Regions from separate parts of the Bacillus cereus group sp. RP43 genome, predicted to be linked through region 2. Evidence: riboswitches for the same ligand, from Rfam matches in the RefSeq annotation. Region 2 holds a riboswitch; each other region holds the start of a gene.

Region 1 (3,284 bases), 3.8 Mb from region 2:
ATATGTTCTGGTGTTGTACCACAACAACCACCCAATAACCGAATACCTTGCTCAATAAATTTCGGTGTCATTTCTTCAAAATACGCTGGACTTCCCTCATATACGTAACGCCCTTCCACATAATTCGGGAGACCTGCATTTGGATATGCTGACAAGTAGCCATCTTGAGGAATCGATATCATTTTAAAAGCTTCCGTCATATGAAGTGGTCCTAGTTGACAGTTCAATCCAACAACATTTGCACCGTAATCTAAAAGCTGTTTTAATATTTCATTGACATCATTCCCATTTTGAGTCGTACCTGCCTCATGCAACGCTAACTGAGCAACAATCGGAATATTCGTTTGTTTACGCAATACTTTAACGGCATGTAATAATTCAAATTCATCATAAAAAGTTTCTAATAATAATCCATCAACCTGTTCTTCTAGTAGAGCACCTGCCTGCTCAAGTAACATAAATTCTCGCTCTATATCAGTCGTTGTAACAGCACCAATATGTTTCATACCTCCAATTGTCCCTAAAATTGCATTCCGCTCTGTTACTGATGCTTTCGCAATATTCACTGCCGCTCTATTAATTTGGACAACTTGATTTTCTAATCCATACATACGTAATTTCGCTTCATTTGCCCCATACGTATTCGTTTGAATAACATCCGCTCCAGCAGCTACATATTGTTTATGAATCGATATAATTAAGTCTGGATCAGACAAATTCAATTCTTCAAAACTACTTTGTAAACCATGCGAATGTAATAACGTTCCAACCGCACCATCACCTATTACAATTCCTTTTGATAATAAATCTAGTAATTTCACGAATCTCCCTCATTTCTATCAATATAAAAACCCCCTCTTCGCTTTGAAGAGGGGGACATAATTGTTCCTCCTCTTATTATGCAAAACACACGTTTTGCAGGTTTTAGCACCGTTTCAAACATTTAGTTTGAAGGTTGCCGGGTTTCACAGGGCCTTTCCCTCCACCGCTCTCAATAAGAGTTTGTCTTTATTATTTTATTTATGTAGCTAAAAGGAAATACGTTCCCCTTTTAACAATGTTTGTTAATTTTTTATAAATTTAGCACGCACTAAAATAAAAGTCAATGACACTTGCGGAAAAATAAAAATTATTTAAAATAAAGTTGCAATTCAGTTAACTTTTGTTGTAAAGTTAAAAACATAATAAAAATTTCATACGAACATTCTTATCTAGAGAGGTAGAGGGACTGGCCCTATGACGCCTCAGCAACCATTAACAATTTGTTAATAAGGTGCTAATTCCAGCAAATTGTCAAAGATTTGACAGATGAGAAGAAGACTCTATTCAATCCGAAAGCCTTCTTCTTAGAAGGCTTTTTTTATTTTATATTCAACTACTCGTTCAATTTAAAAAGGAGGAATTTTTACATGTCAACTATCGAAACAAAACTAGCACAAATCGGAAATCGTAGCGAAACTACAACAGGAACTGTTAATCCACCCGTTTATTTCTCAACCGCTTATCGTCACGAAGGACTTGGTAAATCTACCGGCTTTGACTATTCACGAACTGGAAATCCAACTCGTGGTCTTTTAGAACAGGCAATCGCAGACTTAGAATATGGCGAACAAGGTTATGCCTGCAGTTCAGGAATGGCAGCTGTTCTCCTTGTCCTTTCGTTATTCCGTTCTGGGGATGAACTTATTGTATCTGAAGATTTATATGGAGGAACGTATCGATTATTTTCTGAACATGAAAAAAAGTGGAATGTTCGATGTAGATACGTAAATACACAATCTATTAAACAAATTGAGCAAGCTATCACAACTGAAACGAAGGCTATTTTCATAGAAACTCCGACTAATCCATTAATGCAAGTTACTGATATTGCCACTGTCACAAGTGTAGCGAAAAGACACGGACTACTTCTTATTGTAGATAACACATTCTACACTCCTTATATACAGCAACCATTAACAGAAGGTGCCGACATCGTACTTCATAGTGCAACGAAATATTTAGGTGGGCATAACGATGTACTAAGCGGACTTGTCGTTGCAAAAGGAAAGGAACTTTGTGAAGAAATCGCTCATTATCATAATGCCTCCGGTGCTGTCTTAAGCCCATTTGATTCATGGCTATTAATTCGTGGTATGAAAACTTTAGCGCTTCGCATGAGACAACATGAAGAAAATGCGAAAGCAATTGTTGCTTATTTAAATGATGAAGACGGTGTGACAGATGTATTTTATCCAGGAAGAGGCGGTATGATTTCGTTTCGTCTTCAAGATGAAACATGGATTAATCCATTCTTACAATCTTTATCCTTAATCACATTTGCTGAAAGTCTTGGTGGTGTAGAGAGTTTAATGACTTATCCAGCAACGCAAACGCATGCTGATATTCCAGAAGAAATCAGAACGGCAAACGGTGTATGTAATCGTCTTCTTCGATTCTCCGTCGGCATTGAAAACAGTAATGATTTAATTCAAGACTTAAATCAAGCCATTAAACTTGTAAAAGAAGGTGTGAGAATATGAGTTATTCTATAGATACACTCTTACTACACAACCAATATAAACACGATGCACAAACAGGAGCTGTTAACGTTCCCATTTATAACACATCAACATTTCACCAGTTTGATGTAGATACTTTTGGCAAATACGACTATAGCCGATCTGGAAATCCAACTCGTGAAGCTCTGGAAGATATCATTGCTTTATTAGAAGGCGGAACAAAAGGGTTCGCCTTTGCATCAGGCATTGCAGCGATTTCTACTGCTTTTCTCCTTCTTTCACAAGGCGATCACGTACTCATTTCAGAAGACGTATACGGAGGCACTTACCGGATTATAACTGAAGTTCTCTCTCGTTACGGTGTTTCACATACATTTGTTGATATGACCAATTTAGAAGCAATAAAACAAAATATCAAACCGAATACGAAGCTCTTTTATGTAGAAACACCATCTAACCCACTTTTAAAAGTAACAGATATTCGCGAGGTTTCTAAACTCGCAAAATCTATTGGTGCTCTTACATTTGTTGATAATACATTTTTGACCCCATTATTCCAGAAGCCGCTTGATCTTGGCGCCGATGTCGTTCTTCATAGTGCCACAAAATTTATTGCTGGCCATAGTGATGTTACTGCCGGATTAGCGGTCGTAAAAGATGCCGAACTCGCTCAAAAACTTGGATTTTTACAAAATGCATTTGGCGCTATTTTAGGACCTCAAGACTGTTCTCTCGTGCTTCGCGGTATTAAAACATTGCATGTACGTCTCGAACATTCAGCTG
Region 2 (3,284 bases):
GGTAGTGCACCTGCTTTTCTCTATCACTTTGCTGAAGGTTTAATTGAAGCAACGAAAAGCTATGGTATTGATGAGGAAACAGCAAAGCACCTTGTCATTCAAATGATTGCTGGCTCTGCCGCTATGCTCCAGCAAAATCAAGATCCAGCTATGCTCCGCGAACAAGTAACAACACCAGGAGGTTCAACGGCTGAAGGCTTAAAAGTTCTATATGAAAATAATTTTTCAGAAGTCATTCAACAAGCAGTTGAAGCAACAAATAAAAAAGCTAGGGGGAAATAATATGAGTTTAACAAGTTTAAAAGACTATACAACATTACATAACGGCGTGAAGATGCCTTGGTTCGGTTTAGGTGTTTTTAAAGTAGAAGATGGTTCAGAAGTAATTGATTCTGTAAAAGCAGCTATAAAAAATGGATATCGTAGCATCGATACAGCTGCAATCTATAAAAATGAAGACGGCGTTGGTCAAGCAATTCGCGAATCTGCTATTCCTCGTGAAGAGTTATTCATCACTTCAAAAGTGTGGAATAGCGATCAAGGCTACGAGTCAACATTACAAGCATTTGAAACTACATTAGAAAAATTAGGTCTAGAATATTTAGATCTATATTTAGTACATTGGCCTGTAAAAGGAAAATACACTGAATCATGGAAAGCTTTAGAGCAGCTTTATAAAGATGGTCGTGTTCGTGCTATTGGTGTGAGTAATTTCCATATTCACCACCTGCAAGACGTATTTGAAATTGCAGAAATTAAACCAATGGTTAACCAAGTGGAATACCACCCACGTTTAGCACAAGAAGAATTACACACTTTCTGTAAAGAACATAACATCCAGCTTGAGGCTTGGTCACCATTAATGCAAGGGCAGCTACTGGATAATCCAACATTACAAGAAATCGCAACAAAATATAATAAATCAACTGCACAAGTTATTTTACGCTGGGATTTACAAAATGAAGTTGTAACGATTCCTAAATCAATTAAAGAACATCGCATTATTAAAAATGCAAACATATTTGATTTTGAATTAAGCACTGATGATATGAAAGCAATTCAAGCTTTAAATGAGAATCATCGCGTTGGCCCAGATCCAGATAACTTTAACTTCTAGTAAGGAAACCACTGCCATATGCAGTGGTTTTTTCGCTTTCAATAAAACTGAAAATTTAAACTATATTTCATTTGATTGACACTTCATTATCTAAGGTGTAAGATTTTGAATTATCAAAGAAACACAAAAATTAATAAAATTTATTTGTTTACTCATTGTATCAAGAGAGGTGGAGGGACTGGCCCTTTGAAACCTCGGCAGCAGGTTCATTTTGAATACTGTGCCACTTCCTGCAAGCTTTGTGCTTGAAAGATAGAATGAGGGACTTCGTTTATATACGGGTGCATAACTTGTACGTAAAAATCCCTCTTTCTCAATATGAAAAGAGGGATTTTTTGTTTTTCATTTCCCTCATCATCATCCAATCTTATTAACTATTTAGGAGGAAAATCAAATGAAAAAGAAGTTTGTACCCGGTATTGCATCAGTTGTAGGAGTAAGTATTTTATTAACTGGTTGCGGTAGTTATAAAAACGAAGCTAGCGGAGCAAATGCAAAAGATGAGGCACCTAGTAAGCAAGTTTTAAATTTATCTTCACCTACTGAGATTCGAACAATGGATACGGCTCGTGCTACAGATACTGATTCTGGTCAAGTAATGAGAAACGTATTTGAAGGTTTGTATAATCTTGGTGAAGGTAACAAACCTGTCCCAGGTGTTGCAAAATCTCATGAAGTAAGTGGCGATAAAACGAAATACACATTCCATTTACGAGATTCAAAATGGTCAAACGGTACTCCTGTTACAGCGAAAGATTTTGTCTTCGCTTGGCAAAGAGCTGTTGATCCAGCAACAGCCTCTGAATATGCTTTTTTATTCTTTGATATTAAAAACGCTAAAAAAATTAATAGTAAAGAGCTTCCAGCCGATCAACTTGGTGTAAAAGCAGTTGATGACCATACGTTTGAAGTAGAATTAGAGCGCCCTGTTCCGTATTTTATTAGCTTAACGGCATTCCCAACATTTCTACCAATCAACGAGGAATTCTTTAAAGCACAAGGTGATAAGTACGCTTTAGAAGATAATAAAATCTTATACAACGGAGCTTTTACACTAAGCGATTGGAAGCATGAACAAAGCTTTAAATTTAAGAAAAACTCTACCTATTGGGATAAAGATAATGTCAAACTCGAAGAAATCAATTTCAACGTTGTGAAAGAGAAATCAACAGAAGTAAATTTATTCGAATCCAAACAATTAGACCGTATAAAACTAACATCTGACTTCGTTGATAAATATAAAAAGGATGCTAACTTTAAAGAACGTCCGAACGTAGGGGTACAATTTTTACGTATGAATCAACAAAATAAAATACTTCAAAACGTTTCTGCGCGCCAAGCAATCGATCAAACAATTGATAGAAAATCCTTTGTAAATACGTTATTAAATGATGGATCTACACCAACATTTGGTCTCGTTCCAAAAAACTTTGCAAAAGGACCTGATGGAAAAGACTTCCGTACTGCAAACGGCGATTTAACAAAAGTTGATACAAAATCTGCACAAGAGTTATGGAAAAAAGCTAAACAAGAGCTTGGTTCTGAAAAGATAACATTAGAATTATTAACGAGTGATGCTGACCTTGATAAGAAAACTGGTGAATTCTTAAAAGGACAACTAGAAAAGAATTTAGATGGATTAACAGTAAATATAAAACCGCAACCACGTAAACAACAAGTTTCGCTTTTATTAAAAGGTGACTACGAAATTGGAATTGATGGCTGGAGCCCTGACTTTGCGGATCCAATTACATTCCTTGAATTGTTTACAACGAATAACCCTTACAACTTAGATCATTACTCTAATAAAGAGTTTGATGACACAATTGAAAAAGTTAAAACTACCTTGGCTGGTGATGAAAAAGCTCGCTGGGAAGCATTACTAGCATCCGAGAAAATATTATTTAAAGACTCTGTTATCGCTCCTCTTTACCAAAAAGGCGAATCTTATTTAGAACGTTCTTATGTGAAAGGAATTGTGCAAGTAGACTTTGCAGGTCAATTAAACTTCAAGTGGGCACAAATTGAAAAATAAAGTGAAATTTTAATCAGCCCTCACCAATTGGGCTTTTACGGGCAGTTGATCCCCCACCTAACTTCTTTGCTTTCACTGAATTCTGAGGTGAGGATCTTACTGCCCGTTAATGCGGGATAAAATGCAACTTAG
Region 3 (3,284 bases), 2.8 Mb from region 2:
CATGACGCAACCTGCTGTAAAAGAGCGTATTAACAAACTTGAAGATCAAGGGGTTATAGCTGCTTACCGAACGAAATTTGAGCCTTCCAAAATTAATAAGAACATTCAAGCATTCATCATGTTTAAAACGAGTCAATGCTCTGATTTTATCCAATATTGTAATGCCGCTCCTGAAGTAACAGATTTATATCGAATTAGCGGGGAATTTAATTATATGATGAAAGTCATGAGCGATTCGATGGATTCTCTCGCTGCATTTTTAGACTCTTTAATGCAATTTGGATTATCGTCTCCTTTAATTGTTTTAAAGAGTGAATTTGAGGAGAAATTGTCGTTTTGATAAAGAAATAAGAGAATTGACATCTCAATGTGAAAATGAACACTTTATTTAAATTGATAGGCACCAGCTTTCCTCAAAAAAGAAAAAGGAGTGGATGATCCACTCCTTTTAACCCTCTACCCCTGATTCCTCTGCGCCTCTCTAAACTCCTCTTTCACCTTCTCTAACAGTCCTTTTTCTGTAATTAATCGATACGCTGTATTTGCTAATGCTTTTGCCGATGTAATTAACGCTTTATCTCCTAGTTCTGAACGTGCTGCTTCTCTAAATTCATTCGTATGTGCAATTAAGTCATCTGGTCCGATTTTAATGTACGGGTGAATGGTCGGTACGACTTGGCTTACGTTTCCGGCGTCGGTTGAACCGATCCCTACTCTTTCTTTGCGATTTACATCTTCACCTAATAGTTCTAATTCTTCCGCTACGATGTCGTTATATGTTTTTGTTACGAGTAGTTCATCGATTTCATTTTGGAATTGATGGATTTTTACTTTTGCGCCTGTTGCTAACGCTGCTCCTTGTGCAATATTTCTTACTTTTTCTGTTACTTCCGCACATCTTTTTCGCGTAGCTGCACGGATGAAGAACCGTGCGGCAGCGTAGTCAGGAATAATGTTAGGTGCTTTTCCGCCCTCTGTAATGACGCCATGAATTCTCACATCTGACGGAAGTTGTTGGCGAAGTGCGTTAATACCGTTATAAAGCTGAATTACCGCGTCTAATGCGTTAATCCCTTCTTCAGGTGAAGCTGCGGCGTGAGCTGTTTTTCCGTAAAAATGAAAATCAAGTGGATCGACTGCTAATGAAGGACTCGTCGTCGCTGTCTTTCCGCTCGGATGAATCATAAGCGCTGCATCGATATTTTTAAATAACCCAGCTTTTACATAACTCGACTTTGCGCTACCGTTTGGCCCGCCTTCTTCTGCTGGTGTTCCAAACACGACAACTTCTCCGCCGATTTCTTCAAGCGTTTCTGATAATGCGATTGCTGCCGCAACGCTAATTGTGCCAATTAAATTGTGACCACACGCATGACCGAGTCCTGGTAAAGCATCATACTCAGCTAAAAATGCGATAACTGGTCCTTGTTTCCCTGAACTTTTTCGTGCGATAAAACCTGTTTCATGACCAGCTATATTGTGCTGCAACTGAAATCCTGCACTACCTAGTAATAAACTTAACGTTCTTGATGCATAAAATTCTTGGTTACCAATCTCCGGATTCCCATGAATATCATGACTTGTTTTTATGTACTTTTCCTTATTTCTTTCGATACTCTCTTCAATTGTTTTTCTTTGTGACGTTACTCCTGTCGCTCCCATTTTTCTTCCTCCTTTTATTTTCACGTAAAAAAGCCTCTTTCTAAAAGATAGAAAGAGGCTTCTGTATATACAGTCAAAATGAGCTTCTTTCTTATCTTTCAAGTTACCTTGCTGGAATTGGCACAGTATTCATAAAGAATCCGCTGCCGAGGTGTCATAGGGCCAGTCCCTCAACCTCTCGTGATAAGAATTTTCATAAAATTATATTAAATTATATTAAATTATTTTCATTCTAAATTTATTCCGAATAAAAGTCAAGGAATTCCTATCCGAATTTACCGAATATCTAAAAACCCTTTTAATACACCAATTGTTTCAGGTGCTTGTAATCTTGCACATATGTACGGAAATTCCGTACTACCTTCAAACATCATTTGAGATGTGAGAGGTGCCCCTGCCCAAAAGATTTCATCATCGATTACTATAAATGGGAACGCTTTGTTTTGCCTTTGTAACTTTACATTCTTTAATGGAACTGGTCCGTCACTATATACCGTTACTTGTGCATTCGTACGCATTAACGCTTGCCATACTCGTTTATCTACTTGCTTCGTACTTGGAAGTGAAATAATGATTTTTCGTTTTGCAGCTAAAATATCTTTTAATAGCCCTTTCGTTTCCTCGAGATTCATTTCCATAAACCAGCGTAATCGTTTCGATATTTTTCTCTCCCATAATTGTCTTGATGTCGTGCGATCATACACATCTCCGTGACGTTCTATATGAGCTGTTAATTGTGATAACGCTTGTTTTCTCGAAAGATTTTTACGCATATAATGGCAATCCGATAATTGAATGAACTTCCCTCTCGCTCTCGTTACTGCTACATTGACGAGACGATGGTTTTTATGATCAAAGAATAACACACCAGGTCGTTCTTGCGGATAACTATCAACTGTATCAAAGATCATCATATCTCTTTCAGACCCTTGAAACTTATGAACTGTTGCCGCTAATACTGGTATGTTTTGATATTTCGTTCTCTGCAACATTTCCCTGATACACGTTGATAAAAAGCGTGACTGCGCCCTGTAAGGCGTAACCACACCGATAGATTGCACACCATCTAGCAGTCCGATTAACATCATTTGCATCGCTACTAAACCAGACATAATATTAAAACGAGAACCAGATGCAGCGTCTTTTAAGGAAAATGCTCCCATTAAGCTCGTATCAAATAAAACACTCGCCTCATTTGCGAACGGCTGCAATTGCGCAAGTTCTTTACGCTCTGAAACAGACGGATGGTCATATACTCTATTTTTATAAATAAATGAGTTTGTAAACTTCGATATATCCGCATGCATACGTCTTTGTTCCTGCAACATAAAAAGGTTGGGATGTGCTTCTGATTTATTTACAGAATCAACAATCCCTGCATGGTAAAACATATCTTCGCCGAGCCATTTTCTAACAAGTTCATGGTTTGCCATCGCAATCGGAGGCAATTGTAAAAAGTCGCCACAAACGACGATACGTTTTCCAAGAGAAGCAGCTAATGCGATTTGCGGCACATATGCCATACTTACTTCATCTACGACAACTAAATCAAATGTACGCTCATAAATAAGTGAATCAATGGCACATTTCGATAAAGTCGCACCGATTACTTGCGCATTTTC

The links. Region 2 has a riboswitch for S-adenosylmethionine ahead of QCI75_RS25700 (peptide ABC transporter substrate-binding protein). Riboswitches for the same ligand answer to the same signal wherever they lie in the genome.
Positions count from the first base shown of each region.
Region 1: another riboswitch for S-adenosylmethionine. It lies ahead of metI (cystathionine gamma-synthase/O-acetylhomoserine thiolyase); the one in region 2 lies ahead of QCI75_RS25700 (peptide ABC transporter substrate-binding protein).
Region 3: another riboswitch for S-adenosylmethionine. It lies ahead of QCI75_RS11545 (M20 family metallopeptidase); the one in region 2 lies ahead of QCI75_RS25700 (peptide ABC transporter substrate-binding protein).

Region 1 covers NZ_JARVHQ010000001.1:1,145,316-1,148,599, reverse strand. Annotated here, with positions in the region: gene QCI75_RS05965 (bifunctional homocysteine S-methyltransferase/methylenetetrahydrofolate reductase) at 1-821, opposite strand, end outside; SAM riboswitch class I at 892-1,001, opposite strand; SAM riboswitch class I at 1,205-1,315, shown strand; gene metI (cystathionine gamma-synthase/O-acetylhomoserine thiolyase) at 1,410-2,522, shown strand; gene metC (cystathionine beta-lyase) at 2,519-3,284, shown strand, end outside.
Region 2 covers NZ_JARVHQ010000001.1:4,959,231-4,962,514, forward strand. Annotated here, with positions in the region: gene proC (pyrroline-5-carboxylate reductase) at 1-282, shown strand, start outside; gene QCI75_RS25695 (aldo/keto reductase) at 284-1,117, shown strand; SAM riboswitch class I at 1,272-1,376, shown strand; gene QCI75_RS25700 (peptide ABC transporter substrate-binding protein) at 1,512-3,152, shown strand.
Region 3 covers NZ_JARVHQ010000001.1:2,197,624-2,200,907, reverse strand. Annotated here, with positions in the region: gene QCI75_RS11550 (Lrp/AsnC family transcriptional regulator) at 1-340, shown strand, start outside; gene QCI75_RS11545 (M20 family metallopeptidase) at 457-1,662, opposite strand; SAM riboswitch class I at 1,751-1,852, opposite strand; gene QCI75_RS11540 (AAA domain-containing protein) at 1,938-3,284, opposite strand, start outside.